DNA from 3 places in the Halomonas sp. I5-271120 genome. Region 3 is predicted to be linked to each of the others. Evidence: riboswitches for the same ligand, from Rfam matches in the RefSeq annotation. Region 3 holds a riboswitch; each other region holds the start of a gene.
What was found. Region 3 has a riboswitch for thiamine pyrophosphate ahead of thiC (phosphomethylpyrimidine synthase ThiC). Riboswitches for the same ligand answer to the same signal wherever they lie in the genome.
Positions count from the first base shown of each region.

Region 1 (7,467 bases), 1.7 Mb from region 3:
GCCGGCAACATCGACACCGACCAGGTCGAGGTAGTGTGGAAGACTCCGAACTACCCGGACTACCAGTGGACCATCCGCGGCGACGTCGATGAGCGCTTCGGCGCAGGCTTCGCCGATCGTGTCCAGAAGGCGCTGCTCAACATGGAAGACCCCGAGCTTTTGGAAAGCTTCCCGCGCTCCGGTTTCATCCCGGCCAGCAACGATGACTACGCGATCATCGAATCCGTCGGCAAGGAACTGGACCTGATCGACTGATGAGCACCCTGGCCCTGACCGAGGCGGTCGCCGACTATGGCCACCAGCGAGTGCTGGGGCCACTCAGCCTGACCCTTCAGCGTGGCGAGCGCGTCGCGCTGGTGGGCAAGAGCGGTGCCGGCAAATCTAGCCTGCTGTCGGTGATGCACCAGCACTGGCGGAGCCGCGGCGCGGCCCTGATGCCTCAGGAGTTGGGCCTGGTACCGTCGCTCAGCGTCTTTCATAACGTTTATATGGGCGCGCTGGCGACGCACCCCACCTGGTACAACCTGGTGACCCTGGCGAAACCCTTCCGCCGCGACGTAGCCGCCATCCGGCCGCTACTGGCGCGGCTTGCGATCGACGACAAGTGCTGGGCGATGGCCGGCGAGCTCTCCGGTGGCCAGCGCCAGCGGGTGGCGGCGGCCCGGGCGATCCATCAGGGTGGCAAAGTGCTGCTGGCCGACGAGCCGGTCTCGGCGCTGGACGGCCCTCAGTCGGAGACGCTGATGATCGAGCTGACCCAGGCTTACCCCACCGCCGTGCTGGCCATGCACGACGTCGAGCTGGCGCTGCGCTTCACCGACCGGGTGATCGGCATCGCCGATGGCGGCATCGCGCTGGACGCCCCCAGCGTGCGCCTCACCGCTCAGGACCTGCTGCCACTCTACTGAACTGAAGCACCCTATCCGCAAGGCCTTCCCATGTGGCATTCCGCAACGGTTCGTTTAAGCCTAGGCTTCGTGGCCCTGGCGATTTTTTGCCTCGGCATCGCCGATCTGTCCATTACTGCCCACGATCCCTGGCATGAACTCGGCCGGCTGGTGCAGGGCCTGGTGCAGCCGGATGTCAGCGCCGTCGATGACTTGTGGGTGGCGCTGCTGCGCACCCTGGCCTTCGCCTTCGTCGGTGTGGGGCTCGGCGCGACGGCAGGCTTCCTGTTGGCGCTGGTCTTTCACTCACGCCTGGTGCGCAGCGTCTGCGCCTTCGTGCGCGCCATCCACGAACTGTTCTGGGCGCTGATCTTCCTGCAGTTCTTTGGCCTGCATCCGCTGACCGGGGTGCTGGCCATCGCCCTGCCCTATGCCGGGGTATTCGCCAAGGTCTTTGCGGAGATCCTCGAGGAAACCGACCCGCTTCCCGAGCGCGTGCTGCCCGCCGGCAGCGGACGGCTCTCGACGCTTGCCTTCACGCGGCTGCGCGAGGCCTGGCCGCACCTGGTCAGCTATACCAGCTACCGGCTCGAATGCGGCCTGCGCTCCAGCGCCGTGTTGGGCTTCGTCGGCATGCCGACGCTTGGCTTCTATCTGGAATCGGCCTTCGCCCAGGGCCACTACGACACCGTGGGCGCCCTGTTGCTGCTGTTCTACGCCCTGATCGCCAGCCTTCGGCTCTGGGTGCGCCCGCTGCTGGTGCCAGTGTATCTGGTGGTGGCGCCCTTCTGCCTGGGCAGCGGCCTGCCGATCGTGTGGAGCAACGTCTCGCGCTTCTTCACCGAAGACATCGTGCCGTCGCCGCTGCGCCATGGTGAGGGAGTATCCGGTCTCGTCGGCTGGCTTGGCGACATCATGGCCAATGAGGCACTGCCCGGCATCTGGCAAACTCTGGTGCTGACCCAGATCGCCCTGGTGCTGACCGGCTTACTGGCGCTGGCGCTCTACCCGCTGGTCTCGCGTCATTTCTTTCAGGGACGTGGGTGGCATGGGCGTTTGGCGCTTGCCAGCACACAGCAAGCTGGCGCCAGAGTCCCGGGCAATCGTTTGGCTCATCTGCTCGGCCATGGGCTGCTGGTGATCATGCGCTCGACCCCCGAGTACCTGCTGGCCTTTATCCTGCTCCAGCTATGGGGGCCCTCGATGCTACCGGCGGTGGTGGCGCTGGCGATTCACAACGGCGGCATCATCGCCCACCTGGTCGGCCGGCGCAGCAACGAGGTGCGCTTGCGCCAGGATGCGCCTCACGGCCTCGAACGCTATGCCTACGAGCTCACGCCGCGCCTATACGGCCCCTTCCTGGCGCTGTTGTTCTACCGCTGGGAGATCATCATGCGCGAGACGGCCATTCTCGGTATCCTCGGCATCACCACCCTGGGGTTCTACGTCGACAGCGCCATTCAGGAGATCCGTTTCGACCGCGCCATGGTGCTGATCCTGATCACCGCCCTGCTCAACATCGGCGTCGATGTGCTGGCCCGTCACCTGCGCGCCCGCCTGCGGCTGCGCCATACCGCCAACTGCGAGCCCTGAGCGACCGGCCGGAGGATCAGGACGCCAGCCCATTTTTTCTGCCGAGCCCGCATGACAAGACTGCATAGCAAGCTTTCCTGACGGGCTTTCCTGACGAGCTTTCCCGCCAACCTTGCCGGCTTCCACCCGCCACAGCGGCACTGACTAGTCAGGCAGGTCGGTCACTGCACCGGTCGAGGCGGAACTCACCGTCTTGGCGTACTTGGCCAGCACCCCGCGGCGATAACGTGGCGCCGGCTGCTGCCAGGCGGCACGACGACGCTCGAGCTCGTCTTCGTGAAGCGCCACGGTGATGGTGTCGGCTTCGGCGTCGATGGTGATCTGATCGCCATTCTCGAGCAGCGCCAGCGGCCCACCGTCAAAGGCCTCCGGGGTGATATGGCCGACCACGAAGCCATGACTGCCCCCGGAGAAGCGCCCATCGGTGATCAGCGCCACCGAATCACCGAGCCCACGCCCCATGATCGCCGAGGTCGGAGTCAGCATCTCCCGCATGCCGGGGCCGCCGCGGGGGCCTTCGTAGCGAATCACCACCACGTCGCCGGCCACCACGGTGCCGTCATTGATGCGCGCCTGAGCCTCCTCTTCAGAGCCAAACACCCGGGCGGTGCCGGTAAAGCGCACCCCTTCCTTGCCGGTGATCTTGGCCACCGCCCCTTCCGGCGCCAGGTTGCCATGCAGGATGCGCAGGTGGCTTTCGGCCTTCAGCGGCGCATCGAGCGGCGCGATGATGCGCTGATCGTCGGGATACGGCGCCACGCCCGCCAGGTTTTCGGCCAGTGTCCGGCCGGTCACGGTCAGGCAATCACCGTGCAGGAGTCCTGCCTCCAGCAGCATCTTCATCAGCGGCTGAATGCCGCCAATCTCGATCAGCTCGCTCATCATGTAATGGCCGCTGGGGCGCAGGTCGGCGAGCACCGGCACCCGCTTGCCAAGCTGGGTGAAATCGTCGAGACCCAGTTCGACGCCGATACTATTCGCCATGGCGATCAGGTGCAGCACCGCATTGGTAGAACCGCCCAGCGCGATCACCAGGGTGATGGCGTTTTCGAAGGCCTCGCGGGTCATGATGTGAGAGGGACGAATATCGCGCTCGAGCAGTTCGAGCACCTGGGCCCCGGCAGCCGCGCAGTCGTCGCGCTTGGCCTGTGAAACGGCGTTCTGCGCCGAGCTGCCAGGAAGGCTCATGCCCAACGCCTCGATGGCCGAGGCCATGGTGTTGGCGGTGTACATGCCACCGCAGGCGCCAGGGCCGGGAATCGCGGTTTCCTCGATGTGCTTGACGTCGATCAGGTCGAGATCGCCCTTGGCGTGACCGCCCACCGCCTCGAACACCGAGACGATATCGGTGTGGTTTTCGCCGGGCAGGATGGTGCCGCCGTAGACGAACACGCTGGGACGATCGAGGCGGGCCAGGCCGATCAGGCAGCCCGGCATGTTCTTGTCGCAGCCGCCGATCGCCACCAGGCCATCAAAGCCCTCGCAGCCGGCCACGGTTTCGATGGAATCGGCGATCACCTCCCGCGAGACCAGGGAATACTTCATGCCCTCGGTGCCGTTGGCGATGCCATCGGAGATGGTGATGGTGTTGAAGATCACGCCCTTGCCACCGGCGCCATCGGCACCGGCACTGGCCTCGTCGGCGAGGCCGTCGATATGGCTGTTGCAGGGCGTGACCTGGCTCCAGGTCGAGGCGATGCCCACTTGGGGCTTGGCGAAGTCTTCATCGGTAAAGCCCACCGCGCGCAGCATGGCGCGACTGGCGGACTTACCGAGGCCATCGACCACCGGGGCGGAATAGCGCCGGCGTGAATCCTTGGGCGTGTCAGACATGGAGCCTCCTATCAGCGGGTTGGTCGTCAATCCCCTGATAGTGGGCGCCATGCCCTGCCCTTGTAAACGGTCTTGCAAACCGCCTTTGCAAGCCGCCTTGGCAAGCCCCCGCGTCTAGGCAGCCTGTTCGGCGACGGTTAGACGGCGCGAGCCTCTCGCGCCGGGCGCAGAGATGCAACGGTGAGGCTTAGAAGCGTCGAGGCGACCAGCGCGCCGAGGAAAGGCTCAAGGGTCGGTACGCCACCGGGAAAACTTGCCGCCAAGAGCCCCGCCGTGAAGCTGCCCTGTTCCAGCCAGCCGGGCAGCACGGCACCCACAAGGCCCGCCAGACCGCCGGCCACCGCCGCCAAGGTGGTCATGCGCGGCCACAGGCCGAGCAGCACCGGCACGATCGCCGAGGCGCAGAGCAGATCGGCGATCAGGAACAGTCGCAGCACAGAGAGATTCTGCAGCGCCAGCACCACCACCGGCACCATCAGCGCCACCGTCAGCCAGCGGGCCATCGGCAGACCAAGCCCCGTCCGGCCGCGTTCACTGCCATCGCCGACCGCCAGCGAGGCGATAGCGTTCTGCAGGGTATCGACGCTCGAGGCCACCAGCGTTACCGCCAGCACCAGGCCAAGCAGCTTCAGGCCGGCCGACGCGTCGATCAGCAGGGCAAAGAACGGCATCGGCGGCTCGCCGAGGGCAACGCCTGACATGGCGGCGAGAATGCCCAGGCCCCCGACCACCGCCACCACCGCTACGGTCACCAGGCCACCCAGCAGCGCCCCACGTCCCAGCGCCTGACCGCTCTTTGCCGCCCAGACCCGCTGCCAGTAGCCCTGATGAAAAAGGTTTGCCGCCGTGACCGCGATCACCAGGGTCAACGCCACGGACAGCGCACTGCCGGTGGGGATGCCCGGCATCGTAGCCTCTTCCGGCAAAGCCGGCAGCCGCGACAGGCCCAGCCAGCCGACCACCGCCAGCAGCGCAATCAAGAGCCCCGCCTGCCAGCGATCGGTGGCGAGGCTCGCCCGCAGCCCACCGAGCGCCGTGTAAAGCAACGTGGTGAGGGCCACACCGCTCACCACCAACGCCGGCGATACTTCGGAAAGCAGCGCGGTGATGCCGCCGATGGCGGTCAACTCCGCCGCCAGGAAGCAGGCCATGTAGAGGATAGAAATCAGCGACACATAGCGGCGCACGCCGGCTCCGTAGCGACGCTCGGCGAATTCGCCGATGCTGCGCCCTTCGGGGAGATAGCGGCGGATCGCCGGGCCGCAGGCGGCGAGCACCAGGAAGGGAAGTGCCGCGCCAATGGCATAACCGGCCAGTGCGACCGGCCCCGCGAAGGCACCCACTTCCGGCGGCGCGAAGAGAATCCACGCCCCCATGCCGGAAGCCAGGAAGGACAGCCCCAGGGTCGAGGCGTTCTGGGAGTTGCGGGCGGTGACATAGTCATCGAGGGCGTCATCGGGAACACCGTCACCCAGCGCCCTGTTGAAATGCCGGGCGCGCAGGCCAAGCAAAGTGAAAAGCACAAGCGTCGCGCCCAGCGCGGCTAACGTTGGGTAAGGCATGTCGCACTTCCTCCGCCGGTATTAACCGGATCAGGTTCCAGGGTCAGCACGTGGTGCACTCTCAGTCCCAGCTCGCGCCTGTCCATATTGACGGCACAGCCGGGGACTCCCCTGGCGACAGTGAATGAATTGTGAGTACTAAAATGGTCAGTACTAAAATGGTCAGTACTAAGTCGTCAAGTACTCGTCAGCAAGTACTACGTTAGTAAGTACTTCGATGGTGAGTACTTTGCTGACGAGTATAACGCTGTGATTATCTCGTGACAGGATACTTGAGTCATCCCGGCCGGCCAAATCGCCTCAATCACTCAGGTAATGCCATTCTCAGCCGATAACCTAGGCGATGCTCAGAATACCCCATGCCAACAATTACCTGCAGGAATTCAGGATGAACTACACAGAAGCCAAGGAGCACGCCGAAGGGTGCCTGCACCAGATATTTGCGATGCCCTACGAAGCCTTCGATAACGATGTCCCGGAACGCAAGCTTCATCTGCGCGTAGCACTTCAGGCGCTACTGGACGAAGCGCTGCGCGAGCAACGACTGACCCTGCAGGTAATCCATGGCTGGGAAAATGGCGCCTTCGCACCCGCGGATTTGCATCACCACGAGCATAAGCTTCGCGGTACAGACGACATCGCCGCCAGCCTCGCCTACTACCGTGATGCTCTGGCTAACCTGACACCGCTGCCGATCGATACCGGCTCACTGCTGGCCGAGCCCCTGGCCAACGCTATCGCCTCGGCCGAGCAAAACGGCGCAACAATCGATGCTGAGACCCGAGAAAGTCCTGCCCGCTGGCCAGACTTTCCCAACGGCCTTGCCCTTTACACTTTCTTCAAGGTCTACCACCGCCTGACCTACGGCGAAGACGATGCCTACCGCTCGATCTGCTGTAAGACCTCAGAAGGCCTGCGCGAAATCCATGAGTTCCACCTCGAGGAAGGCGAATTTGCAGTGGTTACGCCGCTGCACGATGCCAAGGCCGGCGGAGTGAAACTGGTACTGCACGTCAGCCAGGTCGAGCCGGTGTTAGCGCTGCTGAGCGACTTGAGCTGAACGCCCGGGAAAACGTTAGCCAACGACGCAGACGGCCCCGCCTCTCTCGAGACGGGGCCGTGTATTACCGTGCGGGAAAGCACTTCGCCGCAGCGCTCATGTGACAAAGCTCTTGTGACAAGGTGCCGGCGACCCAGCGCCGGCTACAAAGCTTTGGCTAGAACGCGATCAACCCAGCGAGATGGTGCTGTTGATGCCGCCGGAGATGTTCTCTGGCTCGAACCAGCGGGCGGTGACGGTCTTGGTCTGAGTCCAGAAGGCGATCGCCTGCTTGCCGTTGGGGCCGAGATCGCCAAGCTTCGAGGCCCGCGAGCCGGTGAAGCTGAAGTAGGCGACCGGCACAGGGATCGGCACGTTGATGCCCACCTGGCCAACATCGATGTCGCTTTCGTAACGCCGTGCCACCCAGCCGGAATTGGTAAAGATCGAGGTGCCGTTGCCGTTGGGGTTGGCATTGACGAAGTCGATGGCGTCATCGAGGGTCTCGACGCCCACCACGCATAGTACCGGCCCGAAGACCTCTTCGCGGTAG
Region 1 is NZ_CP130701.1:2,423,085-2,430,551, reverse strand. It holds gene Q2K57_RS10815 (putative selenate ABC transporter substrate-binding protein) at 1-255, shown strand, start outside; gene Q2K57_RS10810 (ATP-binding cassette domain-containing protein) at 255-908, shown strand; gene Q2K57_RS10805 (ABC transporter permease) at 939-2,480, shown strand; gene ilvD (dihydroxy-acid dehydratase) at 2,625-4,313, opposite strand; gene Q2K57_RS10795 (sodium:solute symporter) at 4,451-5,875, opposite strand; TPP riboswitch at 5,865-5,998, opposite strand; gene Q2K57_RS10790 (hypothetical protein) at 6,264-6,935, shown strand; gene Q2K57_RS10785 (CoA-acylating methylmalonate-semialdehyde dehydrogenase) at 7,104-7,467, opposite strand, start outside.
Region 1: another riboswitch for thiamine pyrophosphate. It lies ahead of Q2K57_RS10795 (sodium:solute symporter); the one in region 3 lies ahead of thiC (phosphomethylpyrimidine synthase ThiC).

Region 2 (7,467 bases), 1.2 Mb from region 3:
ATAACTGCGTCCACTTGGCCGAGCAATATATCCGCGGGCGCGAGCTTCCCGCGCAACATGAGGTCGCCTCGATACATGACCATGTGCTTGGTGGCGGGAAGTTTCGTCAAGTGGTCGTTAATTCGCGCTTGATGGGCAATGAACTATCGCATCGCTATGGCATCGCTATGGCATCGATCCTGCCAAGATCGAGGTCAGCTATCCGGGATACGATCCTCAGCAGTTCAATGTGCAGCGCGCCCGTGCCGACCGAATGTCTACGCGTGATGCGCTTGGCGTGGCCAAGGATGAAAAGCTGATTGGTCTCGTCACCTCGGGCAATTTTGCTAAGCGAAATGTCATGGGTTTCGTCGAGATGGCAGCTGAACTCCAACGCCGAGCTCCGGGGTGCTACCGTTTCCTGGTGGTTGGAAAAGACAAGGCGGCGGAATACCAGCAGCAAGCCCAGGATGCGGGAGTCGCCGAGCGCATCATTTGGCGTTCGACCATGCCTGACGTCGAGACTGTTTTTGGCGCCTTGGACTTGTTCGTTCTACCAGCCCACATTGAAGAGTTTGGATTGGTGGTGGCGGAGGCCATGGCCTGCGCGACGCCTGTGCTGGTTTCCGATCGTGTTGGGGCATCCGAGCTGCTGGCGGATACGTATCCTGATTTGGTGATGAATCACGAGGCGTCCAGTGCCGAATGGGCGGGCCGGATGGGTATGCTGCTCGATCAAGAAGAGACGGCCATCGGTGGGGAGCTTGCCAATTACGTCCAGCAATACTCCTACATCGCGCAGCGCGAAAAACTCAAGGAGAGTCTGCAACGGCTAGCGATGAAGGTGGTGTGAGCTGCGAAGGCGGTGTGAGCCGCGTGAAACATCAAGCAAGACTTGCGACGCCTCATCTGGCCTTGACGCACGATGTCGCGCAGGACATCAGGCTCACCGACAGGGAAGGCAATGGTGAGCCTGAATAGGGTTATTCGACCACGGTTACCGTGATGGTGCTTGACCAGTCAGGGCCATAAGATTGGTGTTCGCCATCGGCGAATTGAAGCGTCAGGGTGTGTTCGCCCGGAGGCAGGCTGAGTTCGTGGCTGGTTTGACCGCCGCCGAAGTGGATATGGCTGTCATCGGCGGGAATGACCTCGCCCTTGGCCACCGGCCCGGCATCAATGATCAGGTGATGATGGCCGGTGCCTTCCTCCATGGTACCCGCGGGCTTCACCTGCATGCCCATGACCTCCATTTCCACCTGTATCGGGTTTGATACTTCGGCACCGTCCTCCGGCGTCGCAAAACCGACTCCCTCCATGGCGATGGCCGGCATGGCGAGCATCGTCAGCGCTAGCGCAGTTAACCAGCGGCCGGCACTTTGCGTCAGCATCTTCATTTCCGCGTCTCCCAGTTTCGGTCTATGTGACCTGACGTATCACGCCAGGCCAAGCAGCGTTTCTGCCTGCACTCAGCGTAGCCGTTCCATGAGAAAAGGATGAGGTTTCACCGTATTTGCTCAAGAAGATAAACATCCAAGGTTGGAAAGCCGCAGGACGCAGGGCACAGGTGAGAGCTTCGCCAGTGGCCTTTGCCGGGCTATGAAAGCGGCTGGCCAAATGCCGTGGCGGCAGCTTGCGGATCGGGTTGACCGCAGATCGCGGAGATCACCGCCAGCCCATGAGCGCCCGATTGCCGGATGGCCTCGACATGGCTCGCGCTCAAGCCGCCGATGGCGACACTCGGCAGCGGGCTTGATGCCGCTAATTCGGTGAGACCGCCAATGCCGAGCGGCGGCGCATGATCCTGCTTGCTTGCGGTGGCAAACACCGGGCCTATACCAAGATAATCCAGTCCTTGCGGATCGAGAGCGGCGAGCTGGGTGCTGTTTTCCACCGAGAGCCCCAGGATAGCATTGGGCCCCAATTTGCGGCGTGCTTCGGCCACGGCGCCGTCCTCCTGGCCGATGTGCAGGCCGTCGGCCCCGGCGGCAATGGCGACGTCTAGACGGTCATTGATGATCAGCGGGACGCCGGTGCCGTGCAGTGCGGTCATGAGTCGTCGAGCCTGATCGATGAGCTCAGCATCGCTTGCTGTCTTGTCACGCAGCTGAACCATCGTCACGCCGCCGCGCACGGCGGCAAGCACGGTATCGATGAGCCCTTTCTTTGCGCAAAGCGCAGCATCGGTCACCAGGTACAAGGTCAGGTCGAATGCCTTGGATGGGCTGTGGTTACACATGGCGGACCTCCGGGTGGCGATCCTCAAGTGCTGACGCGTCGAGTCCATAGAGAGCGTCGATAAAGGCGACCGAGAAGCTGCCGGGACCTCTGGCTTCCTGGCCGGCCAGTTCGCCGGCCCTGGCATAGCAGGCAAGTGCCGCGACGGTCGCCACAAAGGGATCCTCGGCCTCGGCGATGAAAGCGGCGACGACCCCGGTCAGCGAACAGCCAAGGGTTGTGACCTTGGGCATCAGCGGATGGCCGCCCTCGACCCATACCAGGCGCTGGCCGTCAGTGACGAGATCCTGCTCGCCGGTGACGGCGACCACGGCGCCGGTTTTTCGGGCCAGTTGCAGCGCCGCGTCGTGGGCGCTGTCGGCGGCATCGGTGCTGTCGACGCCTCGGCCGCTCGCGCTTTCGGTCGCCAGGGCAATGATCTCGGAGGCATTGCCGCGTATCACCGTGGGTGACAGGGCAATCAGCTGGCGGGCGGTCTTGCGGCGATAGGCGGTGGCACCTACCGCGACCGGATCCAGCACCCAGGGCGTGCCGGCTGCTCGGGCGGCGCTAGCCGTCTCGAGCATGGCCTCGACCCAGTGCGGTGATAGCGTGCCGATATTGATGGTCAGGGCGCGGGCCAGCCCGGCGAACTCGGCGGCTTCCTCTCGCGCATGCACCATGGCCGGCGACGCGCCGATGGCGAGCAGCACATTGGCCATGGCATTCATGGCGACGAAGTTGGTGATGTTGTGGATCAGCGGCGCCGTCTCGCGGACTCGCGTCAGATGGGCAGTGGGGTCAATCGTGATCATCGTGCCTCCTGAGCGGAGGCGTTCGTGTGGCAGGCGTCGGGCGCGCCCACCACACGACTCCCTCCGCCGGCATTATCCGGGTCAGGTTCGAAGGGTGCCTCTCAGCCGGCGAGTGCCGGCGCCCCTGTCGTCAGTGTGCACACTATCTCTGCCGATCGGCTGGCTGTAAAGCCCAGCCAGCATCAGCCGGTTACCGGCGCTAGGCCGGCGGCGTCGACCAGCGCTCGAGTGTAGGGCGTTTGAGGCACGCCCAGTACCTGCTCGCTTGAGCCTTCCTCGACCACGTCGCCATCCTTCATCACCATGACCCGGTGGGCCATGGCGCGCACCACCGCCAGGTCATGGCTGATGAACAGGTAGCTCAGGCCTCGCCGGGCCTGCAAATCCCTGAGCAGCTCGACCAGTTGTTTCTGCACGGTACGGTCCAGCGCCGATGTAGGTTCATCCAGCACTACCAGCTCCGGCTCGAGAATGATGGCCCGGGCCACGGCAATGCGCTGGCGCTGGCCACCGGAGAACTCATGGGGATAGCGCGAGGCGCAGTCGGCGGGCAGCCCGACCTCGAGCAGCGTCGCCTGGACGCGCCGTTCGACCTCGGCGTCATCGAGCTCGGGATGATGAAAACGCAGCCCTTCGCTGATGATCTTGGCCACCGGCAGGCGCGGCGACAGCGAGCCATAGGGGTCCTGGAAGACGATCTGGAAGCGTCGACGCTGCTGGCGCAGCGCCTTGCCGCTGAGCGTATCCAGCCGCTCCTCGGCGAAGTCGATTTCGCCATCACTGGCCGTCAGGCGCAGCAGCGCCATGGCTAAGGTGGTCTTGCCGGAACCGGACTCTCCGACGATGCCCAGGGTCTCGCCGCGGCGAAGGGTCAGGTCGAGCGGCTGCACCGCCACGAAGGGCGGCGGGTTCCGAGAGAAAAGGCGCTTGGGGCGCGAAAAGGCTACCCGTAAGGCTCGCGCCGCCATCAGCACAGGGGGGCTGCCGATGGGACGTGGCCGGCCCTGTGGCTCGGCATTCAGTAGCGTGCGGGTGTAGTGGCTCTGCGGATCACGAAAGACGCGTTCTACCGGACCGGTTTCCTGCTCGCGGCCGTGATAGAGCACGCAGACCCGATCGGCATGGCGGCGCACCAGGTTCAGGTCATGGGTGATCAGCAGCATGCCCATGCCGTGGCGCTCGCGAAGCTCTCTGAGCAGGGCCAGGATGTCCTGCTGCACGGTGACATCGAGTGCCGTCGTCGGCTCATCGGCGATCAGCAGCTCCGGTTCATTGGCGATCGCCATGGCGATCATCACTCGCTGGCGCTGGCCGCCTGACAGCTGGTGGGGCCAGGCATCCAGCAGTTCGTCCGGCCGTGGCAGCTTGACCTGGATAAGCAACTCCCTGGCCCTGGCGCGGGCGGCCTTACCACTGAGGCCCTGATGCAGGCGCAGGGTCTCGCCGATCTGTTTCTCGACGGTATGCAGCGGGTTCAGCGAGGTCATGGGCTCCTGAAAAACGAAGCCAACTCGACTGCCAAGCAAGCCCTGCCAGTCGCGCCTTTTTAGCGTCGCCAGATCGGTATCACCCAGCTGGCGCTGCCCGGTGACGCTGGCATTGTCAGGCAGCAGGTTCATGGCCCCCAGGGCGCTGACCGACTTGCCTGAGCCGGATTCGCCAACCAGGGCCAGCGCTTCGCCGGCATGGATATGCAGTGACAGCGAATCCACTACCCTCTCGCCGTCGAAGCCGATGGTCAGATCGTCCAGGCGCAGCAGCGGTCGGTTATGAGAGTGCGGGGGCGTTTCAGGCATCGTCCGTGCTCCTGGCGGCGTCATGCGTGGTCGCAGACGTAGTCGAGGCGAGTGCCTTGGGGCTGGTCTGGATATGGCGCGGATCGAACGCATCGCGCAGCCCTTCGCCAATAAATACCAGCAGCGAGAGCATCAGCGACAGGCTCACGAAAGCGGTGATGCCGAGCCATGGCGCCTGCAGGTTGTTCTTGCCCTGGGCTACCAGTTCGCCAAGCGACGGCGAGCCTGGCGGCAGGCCGAAGCCCAGGAAATCCAGAGCGGTCAGGGTGGTGATGGCACCAGTGAACAGGAAGGGGATGAAGGTCAGGGTGGCGACCATGGCATTGGGCAGCACATGACGCCACATGATCAGGTGCGAGGGCAGGCCCATGGCCTTGGCAGCGCGCACATATTCGAGGTTGCGCGCGCGCAGAAATTCGGCGCGCACCACGTCGACCAGGCCCAGCCAGGAGAACAGCAGCATGATGCCGAGCAGCCACCACAGGTTGGGCTGCACCAGACTTGCCAGAATGATCAGCAGGAATAGCACCGGCAGCCCCGACCAGATCTCGATCAGCCGCTGGCCGATCAAATCAACTTTGCCGCCAAAGTAACCCTGTACGCCGCCGATCACCACGCCCATGGTCAGCGAACCAACGGTCAGCACCAGGGCGAAGACCACCGACAGGCGGAAGCCATAGATCACCCGGGCCAGCACATCGCGGCCCTGGTCGTCGGTACCCAGCCAATGACGCCCGTCGGGCGAGGAAGGCGCCGGCCGGCTGAGCTCCATGTCCAGCGTCTGGTAGGAGAAGGGGATCGGTGGCCACAGCATCCAGCCATCGTCCTCGATGGCGTCGCGCACATAGGGGTCACGGTAGTCGGTGGCGGTGGGCAGAAAACCGCCGAACTCGGTCTCTGGGTAGTCGACGAGCAGCGGCACATACCAGTCGCCCTGATACTGCATCACCAGCGGTTTGTCATTGGCGATCAGTTCGGCGCCGAGGCTCAAGATGAACATGAACAGAAACAGCCACAGCGACAGCCGGGCCCGGCGGTTGCCGTGGAAAACGGCCAGGCGACGGCGCGTGATCGGCGATAGGGACTGATAAAAGTGTGTGAAGATGCGCATCAGGCCTCCCTCGTCGCAAAGTCGATGCGCGGGTCGACCCACACGTAGGTCAAGTCGGAGATCAGTTTAAGGACCAGGCCGATCAGGGTGTAAAGGTAGAGAGTGCCGAAGATCACCGGGTAATCACGCTGCATCACCGCCTCGAAGCCGAGCAGCCCGAGGCCGTTGAGCGAGAAGATGACCTCGATCAGCAGTGAGCCGGTGAAGAAGATGCCGATCAGCGCCGAGGGCAGCCCGGCGATGATGATCAGCATGGCGTTGCGGAAGACGTGGCCGTAGAGCACCTGATGATCGCCGGCGCCCTTGGCTCGGGCGGTCAGCACGTACTGCTTGTGAATCTCGTCGAGGAAGCTGTTCTTGGTCAGCATGGTCAGGGTGGCGAAGCTGCCGATGGCCGAGGCCAGCACCGGCAACGAGATATGCCAGAAGTAGTCCTTGATCTTGCCCCAGGCCGAGAGGGTGTCGAAGTCCGGTGACGTCAGGCCGCGCAGCGGGAAGACATCGAAGTAGCTGCCGCCGGCAAAGAGCACGATCAGCAGGATCGCGAACAGGAAGCCGGGAATGGCATAGCCGACGATCACCAGGCCTGACGTCCAGACATCGAAGGGCGAGCCGTGACGCAGGGCCTTGCGCACCCCCAGCGGGATCGAGATCAGATAGACCAGCAGCGTCGTCCATAGCCCCAGCGATATCGACACCGGCAGGCGCTCGACCATCAGGTCGACCACCGGCCGGTCGCGGAAGAAGCTCTCGCCGAAATCGAAGGTGGCGTAGTCGTGGAGCATGTCTAAAAACCGCTCATGAGCGGGTTTGTCGAAGCCGAATTGCTCCTCGAGCTGGGCGATGAAGCGCTCCTCGACGCCCCGCGAGCCGCGGGACTCGCCCTTGACGCTATCGCCACCGCCGCCATCGAGGCGGGTGCTGGCCGAACTGTCCAGGCCCTGGCTGCGTGCCAGCATCTGGTCGATGGGGCCGCCAGGGGCAGCCTGCACAATGATGAAGTTGAGCAGCAGGATCCCCAGCAGGGTAGGGATCATCAGCAGCAGGCGGCGAAGGACATAGGAAGCCACGAAGAGTCCTTTTCAGCGTTCCAGCAATAATGTCTGTGAAGCGACCCTGATCGCGTATGACCGGCCTTTATCGCCGGTCTTGTTTGATCAGACCGCGGAAATGGGGACGACGGGCCATATCAATGCAACGTCTTCAGCCCGCACCAGAAGCTAAGCATCAGGGGCTAAGCATCAGGGCCTAAGCAACAGAGCTTAAGTCAGAGAACCTAGGTACCAGCATGTAAGCTCCCGTCTTTATTTACGCACTCATCTTCAGGCACAAACTGTCCGGCCTGGCCCAGGGGGCAGTCTAGGTCAGCGGCTGCGCTGTCGCTTGCGGATTTCGGCCTCCCGTTCCGGGTCGACCCACCAGGCAGACAGGTCCAGATTGTACTCTGGAAACGGCTGGGGATAGTCGAACATATCCCACAGCGCGATGCGCGTCTTGTCGAGATACCACTGAGGCACCACATAGAATCCATGGCGCAGTACGCGGTCCA
Region 2 is NZ_CP130701.1:3,322,831-3,330,297, forward strand. It holds gene Q2K57_RS14875 (glycosyltransferase) at 1-299, shown strand, start outside; gene Q2K57_RS14880 (glycosyltransferase family 4 protein) at 254-832, shown strand; gene Q2K57_RS14885 (DUF4399 domain-containing protein) at 963-1,376, opposite strand; gene thiE (thiamine phosphate synthase) at 1,577-2,218, opposite strand; gene thiM (hydroxyethylthiazole kinase) at 2,211-3,011, opposite strand; TPP riboswitch at 3,053-3,147, opposite strand; gene Q2K57_RS14900 (ABC transporter ATP-binding protein) at 3,194-4,807, opposite strand; gene Q2K57_RS14905 (ABC transporter permease) at 4,800-5,918, opposite strand; gene Q2K57_RS14910 (microcin C ABC transporter permease YejB) at 5,918-6,988, opposite strand; gene Q2K57_RS14915 (extracellular solute-binding protein) at 7,283-7,467, opposite strand, start outside.
Region 2: another riboswitch for thiamine pyrophosphate. It lies ahead of thiM (hydroxyethylthiazole kinase); the one in region 3 lies ahead of thiC (phosphomethylpyrimidine synthase ThiC).

Region 3 (7,467 bases):
TGGTCGAGACCTTCCTGCTGCTGTTCTCGAGCTTTACCTACGGCATGGCCGTGCTGGCGATGAACGCCAATCAGACGGCCAAGGTCAGCCGTTGGCTGTGGATCACCTTCGTCCTGGGCGCTTCGTTCGTGGCGATGGAGGTCTACGAATTCCAGCACCTGATCCATGAAGGTTTCGGTCCGGATCGCAGTGCCTTCCTGTCGGCCTTCTTTACCTTGGTCGGCACCCACGGCCTGCACGTGACCTTCGGCTTGATCTGGATCCTGGTGATGCTGGTTCAGCTCAAGAAAAAGGGGCTGAACGACGTTACCCGTCCGCGGATCATGTGCCTGAGCTTGTTCTGGCACTTCCTGGACATTGTCTGGATCTGCGTATTCTCCTTCGTTTATCTGATGGGAGTCCTGTGATATGAGTGGCTCACACACGTCTCACGACAACAGTCATGGCAGCGTCAAGTCCTATGTGACGGGCTTGGTTCTGTCCATCGTCCTGACCATCATTCCCTTCGGGGTAGTGATGAGCGGCGACTTCAGCCCCTTGGCGATGGTCGGCGTCATCACTGTGACAGCGGTGCTGCAGGTGCTGGTTCAGCTGGTGCTGTTCATGCACATGAGCGCCAAGACTGACGAAGGCTGGAACTTGACGTCGTTCGTCTTCGCCGTGGCGATCCTGGTTCTAGTCATCGGAGGTTCCCTGTGGATCATGCATCATCTAAACCTCAACATGATGATCGGATAACGCAGCCCTCCATGCTCAAGGACTACCTGACACTCACCAAGCCGGGGATCATCGGCGGTAACTTGATCTCCGTTCTGGGCGGCTACTTTCTAGCCGCCCAGGGCGGGTTCGACCTGCCGCTGTTTCTCTCTGCCGTGGTGGGTCTGGCGCTGGTGATTGCCTCTGGATGTGCCTTCAACAACGTCATCGACCAAGATATCGATCGCGTGATGCGGCGCACCCAGAATCGTCCGCTGGTACAGGGGCGCGTCACCGCGGGTGCTACGCTGTGGTTCGCCACGGCGCTGGGGCTGGCAGGCTTTGCCCTGCTGGCTCTGGGCACCAACGCCTTGACGGTTGGGCTGGCCACGTTTGGCTTCGTTATCTATGTCGTCGTCTACAGCCTGTGGATGAAGCGTCATTCCGAATACGGCACCCTGGTCGGTAGCCTCTCTGGGGCCATACCGCCGGTAGTGGGCTACTGTGCCGTCAGCGGCACCTTCGATACCGGTGCCATGACGCTGCTGACCATCTTCTGCCTGTGGCAGATGCCGCATTCCTATGCGATTGCCATCTTCCGCCTGGAAGACTATCGCGCTGCATCGATTCCGGTATTGCCGGTGGTGCGTGGCATTCACCGTGCCAAGCATCACATCCTCGGCTATATCCTGGCGTTCATTCCGGCGACCCTGGCGCTGAGCATTGCGGGCTATGCCGGCCCCGGCTACTTCATCGTCGCTCTGGGTATGGGAGTCTATTGGCTGTACCTGGCGTGTAAGGGCTATCGTGCCCAAGACGAGGAGCGCTGGGCCAAGAGCGTGTTCGGATTTTCCATTCTCACCATCACGGCACTGAGTCTGATGATGTCATTGGATGCCGCCCTCCCTAATGCGCCGCTTTTATGGACTTCGCTGCGCTGATCTCACCCTGATCTCTTTCAGAGCTCTCCCCGAACAATCCAAAGCGTTGAGACGACGGTGATAACCGTCGTCGACGCTTCCTCCTTCCTTCTGACTATACTGCTGATAAGGCACGCTTCATGTGTGTGCTTGAGGTCGGTTCATGACGATCTCTCCTGCTGATAGATGGAGGTATCCGGATGCTGACGCATGTCTGGGGCTTGATGGCCCATCCGCAACGCGAATGGAAACAGATCAAGGGAGAGCGCGAGACGCTCACCCACCTCTACGAGCATCATGTGCTGCTGCTGGCAGCCATCCCGGTCATCTGCTCCTATATCGGCACCACCCAGGTGGGCTGGGGGCTGGGGGGCGAGACCACGATACAGCTCGGCTACCTGGATGCTTTGGGGGCTGGCGTCGTTTTTTATCTGGTGATACTCGCGGCGGTGTATGCGGTGGGCAAGGTGATCCGTGCCATGGCCAAGCGTTTTACGCCCAACCCGCCGAAACAGAGCGAGTGCATCGTGTTCGCTGGCTATGTGGCCACGCCGATGTTCATCAGCGGTCTTGTGGCTATCTATCCCATTATCTGGCTGTGCCTGCTGGCCGGTATTCTTGGGCTCTGCTACACTGCCTATCTGCTTTACCTGGGCATTCCGGCTTTTCTCGACATCAGTCGCGAAGAAGGCTTCATCGTCTCCAGTTCCACACTCGGCATCGGGGTGCTCCTGCTTGAGGTGCTGCTGGGCCTGACAGTCCTGCTCTGGGGCTACGGGGAGCGCATCATCCTGGCACTGCTCGGGAACTGAGGCGCCAAAGGGTCGCATGTCCGCGCAGGAAGCGCTGGTTCGCGACCCATCATTACCGATACGCATGACAGACATGAACAGGGCGGCCCTTTGGCCGCCCTGTTCATGTGCCGGGTTCTGTCATCTGCCTGGGCTCTGCGCTGTCGTTTACTGAAAGAGCTGGCGCTGCCGACCTTAGGCAAGACGCCGAGCCGATACCTGGCGATTGTCGGCTTATCTCCCATGATAGGGGTGCGGCATGTCGCCATCCCGCCTTGTGGCTATCTCGGGGCAGCACTAGAGTTTAAGTAGGCCCTGGCGAAACCATCCCCCTTGCGCGCGTCGCATTCAGGCCATGCCAAGCATCGAGCGCGAGGCTTGCCAGACCATTCTGTGCCATCAGCATTCATCAGGAGGATGTGCCATGCGCGCTGTCGATGTCATGACGCCAACGGTTATCAGTGTTTCCCCCGAGACAGGTGTCCAGGAAATTGCTCGCCTGTTGCTGGATCACCATATCAGTGCGGTACCCGTGATCGATGATGACCAGCATCTGCTGGGTATGGTCAGCGAAGGCGACCTGATGGGACGCGCCGAAAATCAGGCCGAGAAGCCCACGCCTTGGTGGCTGGCGCTGGTCTCTTCGGGGCCCGAAACGGCGGCCAGCTACATCAAGACACATGGCCATACGGCACGAGACATCATGTCCCACCCGGTGGTCGACGTGGAGGAAGATGTCTGCGTCGCTGATATTGCCCGGCTGCTCGAGAAGCGCCATATCAAGCGGGTGCCGGTGACCCGGGACGGCAAGTTGGTAGGCATCGTCAGTCGTTCCAACCTGCTGCAAGGCCTGGCCATCACTCCGCCGGCCAGCGAGGGAACGGTCGATGACCGCAGCCTGCGTGAAGCGCTCAGCAAGGAGATCGAGGACAAGCTCAACACCGTACGCGTCAACGTTATCGTCAAGGATGGCGTCGTCGAGCTGTGGGGCCTGGTCGCCAGTGATGAGGAAATGAAGGCGGTACAGCTGGCCGCCGAGAACCAGCCAGGCGTCAAACGGGTCGAGAACAATATGAGCCGCATGCCGCTGGGGTTTGGCGCCTTGTAGCTCTAGTAGTGTATTGCCTTAAGTGGCCTGCATTTCGTCAATTGCGACTAATCTGCGAGTGAGTGGTCGCTTTCTCGCGGTGATCGCCAACCGCCGTCGATCACATAATTTACTGGCGCAATCATGGAAAATGATCCACGTTAGAATAGGGATATAAAACACTGTTTTAAAACCCGGCTTGATTAGCGTTGTTAGTCAATTCGGTGAGTCGGAATGGTTGTTCAATGCGGTTGGCTGCGGCAGTCGATTAAGCGCGTTGGACGACATCGTCGGATAACAGTGCCGTGATCGGGATTTCTAACGGAGGAGATGAGTCATGAAGCGATTGATAGCGCCGGTGGCGGCTTGCGCCGTGGTGGGGGCCTTGGGTGTGTCGGGCAGTGCACAGGCAGAACAGATGAGTATTACACCGGCGGCCTACCTTGGCGCCGATGTCATGTTCTGGAACTTCGATCCGCAGGGAAGCTCCTCCGCCGAGAGCGAAGCGTTACGACTGAGAGCCGGCATGCAGTTCAACGACTACTTTGCCATTGAGGGCCACCTGGCCACCGGCGGGTCGGATTCGATTGGTGGCGTGGATATCGATCTGGATTACCTGGCAGGCATCTTCGCCAAGGGCTTCCTGCCGGTCTCCCGGGAATTCCGGCTCTATGCATTGCTGGGTGCCAGTGAGGTTTCCTTCAATGACGTCACTTTCAACGGCGATGACAGTGAGAGCGGTTTCTCCGGCGGTGTCGGCGCAGAGTTTGATATGAGCCGCAACCTGTCTTTCGGCGCCGACTACATCCGCTATCTCGATGAAGACAATTTCACCTTCGACGGTTTCAGTCTGGGCGCTACCTACCGCTTCTGATGCCGGCAGACGCTGCCGTGTTCTGGCGTCATGCATGACGCCAGCGGCCACAACCAGGCCCCGTCCATGTCAGTCATGGCGGGGCCTTTTGCCGAAGTGAGCGTGGGCGGGTGTCTCAGACCTGCTGATAGAGCCGGGCGCCGGCATCCCGGAAGGCTTGGGCCTGCTCCTCCATGCCCTTTTTTACCGCTTTCGGGTCATCGTCGAGGCGACGGTCAGATGCCTCGTCTCGGGTCTCTCCCTGGGTCCCGTCTTTGATCGCGTTATTGGAAACATGGTCTCGCACTTCCTGGCTGATCTTCATCGAGCAGAACTTGGGCCCACACATCGAGCAGAAATGGGCCACCTTGGCCGAGTCCTTGGGCAGGGTCTCGTCGTGGTATTCCCTGGCCGTGTCCGGATCCAGCCCCAGATTGAACTGATCCTCCCAGCGGAACTCGAAGCGCGCCTTGGACAGCGCATTGTCCCGACGCTGGGCGGCGGGATGGCCCTTAGCAAGATCCGCGGCATGGGCGGCGATCTTGTAGGTGATGATGCCGGTCTTGACGTCGTCCTTGTTGGGAAGGCCCAAATGCTCCTTGGGGGTCACATAGCAGAGCATGGCGCAGCCGTACCAGCCGATCATGGCGGCACCGATGCCGGAGGTGATGTGATCATAGCCCGGCGCGATATCGGTGGTCAGCGGCCCTAGGGTGTAGAAGGGCGCCTCGTCGCATTCGGTAAGTTGCTTGTCCATGTTTTCCTTGATCAGGTGCATGGGCACGTGGCCGGGTCCCTCGACCATCACCTGGACGTCATGCTTCCAGGCGATGCGCGTCAGCTCACCGAGGGTCTCGAGCTCGGCGAACTGGGCCGCGTCGTTGGCATCGGCCACCGAGCCCGGGCGCAAGCCGTCTCCCAGCGAGAAGGCGACATCGTACTGCTTGCAGATCTCGCAGATTTCCTCGAAGTGGGTATAGAGAAAGCTCTCCTGATGGTGATAGAGGCACCACTTGGCCATGATCGACCCGCCCCGGGAGACGATGCCGGTGACCCGCTTGGCCGTCAGCGGCACGTAGCGCAAGAGCACGCCTGCATGAATGGTGAAGTAATCGACACCCTGTTCGGCCTGCTCGATCAAGGTGTCGCGAAACACCTCCCAGGTCAGATCCTGAGCCACGCCATTTACCTTCTCCAGCGCCTGGTAGATGGGCACGGTGCCCACCGGCACCGGCGCGTTGCGGATGATCCACTCCCGGGTCTCGTGGATGTTCTGGCCGGTGGATAGGTCCATGATGGTGTCCGAGCCCCAACGGATGCCCCAGGTCATCTTGTCGACCTCATCCTCGATCGAAGAGGTCACCGCCGAGTTGCCCAGGTTGCCGTTGATCTTCACCAGGAAGTTGCGGCCGATAATCATCGGCTCGGATTCCGGATGATTGATGTTGCAGGGGATGATGGCACGTCCGGCGGCCACCTCGTCGCGCACGAACTCGGGTGTGATCTCCTCGGGGAGCCTGGCACCGAAGCCCTGTCCTGGGTGCTGGTGGTCAAGGATGTGCTCTACCTCTTCCGAACCCGTATACGTTGAACAGCGCGCCTGGCGGCGCAAATTCTCGCGGATGGCGATGAACTCCATCTCCGGGGTGACGATGCCCTGGCGGGCATAGTAGAGCTGGGTGACGTTGCCGGCCTTGCCATCCTTTCCGGGGCGTGCGCGCCTTGGAGAGCGTTGCAACTCGAAGCGCAGTGGCGCCAGCATGGGGTCGTTGGCGCGGCGCCGGCCATACCCCGAACTGGGGCCATCCAGCCAGTCGGTGTCGTCGCGCTCATCGATCCAGGTTTGGCGCAGGGCAGGCAAGCCGCGGCGCAGGTCGATCTCGGCACCCGGATCGGTGTAGGGCCCGGAGGTGTCATAGACCAGCAGCGGCGGGTTGTGCTCGACGCCGTCGGTGGTGGTCGTTGGTGACAGGGCGATTTCGCGAAAGGGCACGCGGATGTCCGGGCGCGAGCCCTCGACATGGAGCTTGCGCGAGCCCGTCATGGGCGCGATGGCGGCCGCATCGACGCGGGCCTGCTCGTTGAGAAAGTGCTGGGTGTTGCTCATGCGATGTGTTCTCCCGGTAACATCAGGGAGGACAAGCGAAGGAGAGACAGGGGCAGGCGGTTTTCGGCACCGGCGGGGAAACGGCCTGCCTGTCGCTTGATCCCTACGCTGGTCCTAGCCAGGTCAGGTTCAACGGGATCCGTCCTGTCAGGCGCCTTTAGCGCCTGTTGGATGATCTCAGCCGGTATCACCGGCACCCCGTCAAGCGAGTGGTGGGAGCCTTGGCTCCCGGTGGTGGCTTGCAATGGCCGTTCGGCACCACCAAACCGAGCGGTCTTTTCCAGCGAGCCCATTTTGGCAGGCCCTGTGCGACAGGCCCTGTGAGACAGGCTCAGTCGCGCTGATCGAGGCCCATCTGCCAGAAATCGATCTCGAGCCGTGTGGCCTCGCTGAATATCTGGCTCAGTTCCTGGAAGCGTCGCGGCCCGACCTCCGCTAGGCGCGCATCGAGCCAGGCCATTTCATCCACCATGGCCTGCTGAAACTCGGGGCCTTCGTACAGCGTGATCCAGGCGTCAAAAGGGTTGGCCGCGCCGCGCACCGTGGTGGGTTGGGTATTGAGCCAGGTCGCGATTTCGCCGTAGCCGATCAGGCAGGGCGCCAACGCTACGTGGAGGTCCAGAAGGTCGCCGCGGTGGCCGGCCTCGAGCACATAGCGGGTATAAGCCAGTGTCTCGCGGGCCTCGGGCACTGCGGCCAGATCGGTCTCGGAAATGCCCCAATCGCGGCAGAAACCGACATGCAGGTCCAGTTCGGTTGGCCTGGCGCAGGTCGCTCAGGGTACGGCTCTTGTAGGCGGCCAGCGCGTAGGCGCGGGCAAAGTGGATCAGGAACAGGTAGTCTTGTTGTAGATAGCAGCGAAAGGCGTTTTGATCGAGGGTGCCGGCGCCGAGGGTGCGCACGAAGTCGTGCTCGATATAGCGGTGCCAATCCTGTTGGCAGGTGGTGGTGAGATCGCTGAAGCAGTAGCCCATCTGGCCTCCGGTGACGGTCGTGATCCGGGGCACGGGCAG
Region 3 is NZ_CP130701.1:737,767-745,233, reverse strand. It holds gene cyoC (cytochrome o ubiquinol oxidase subunit III) at 1-407, shown strand, start outside; gene cyoD (cytochrome o ubiquinol oxidase subunit IV) at 409-738, shown strand; gene cyoE (heme o synthase) at 750-1,637, shown strand; gene Q2K57_RS03270 (Yip1 family protein) at 1,817-2,428, shown strand; gene Q2K57_RS03265 (CBS domain-containing protein) at 2,832-3,515, shown strand; gene Q2K57_RS03260 (porin family protein) at 3,832-4,368, shown strand; partial or broken gene thiC (phosphomethylpyrimidine synthase ThiC) at 4,645-6,454, opposite strand; TPP riboswitch at 6,538-6,665, opposite strand; partial or broken gene Q2K57_RS03250 (TenA family protein) at 6,786-7,428, opposite strand.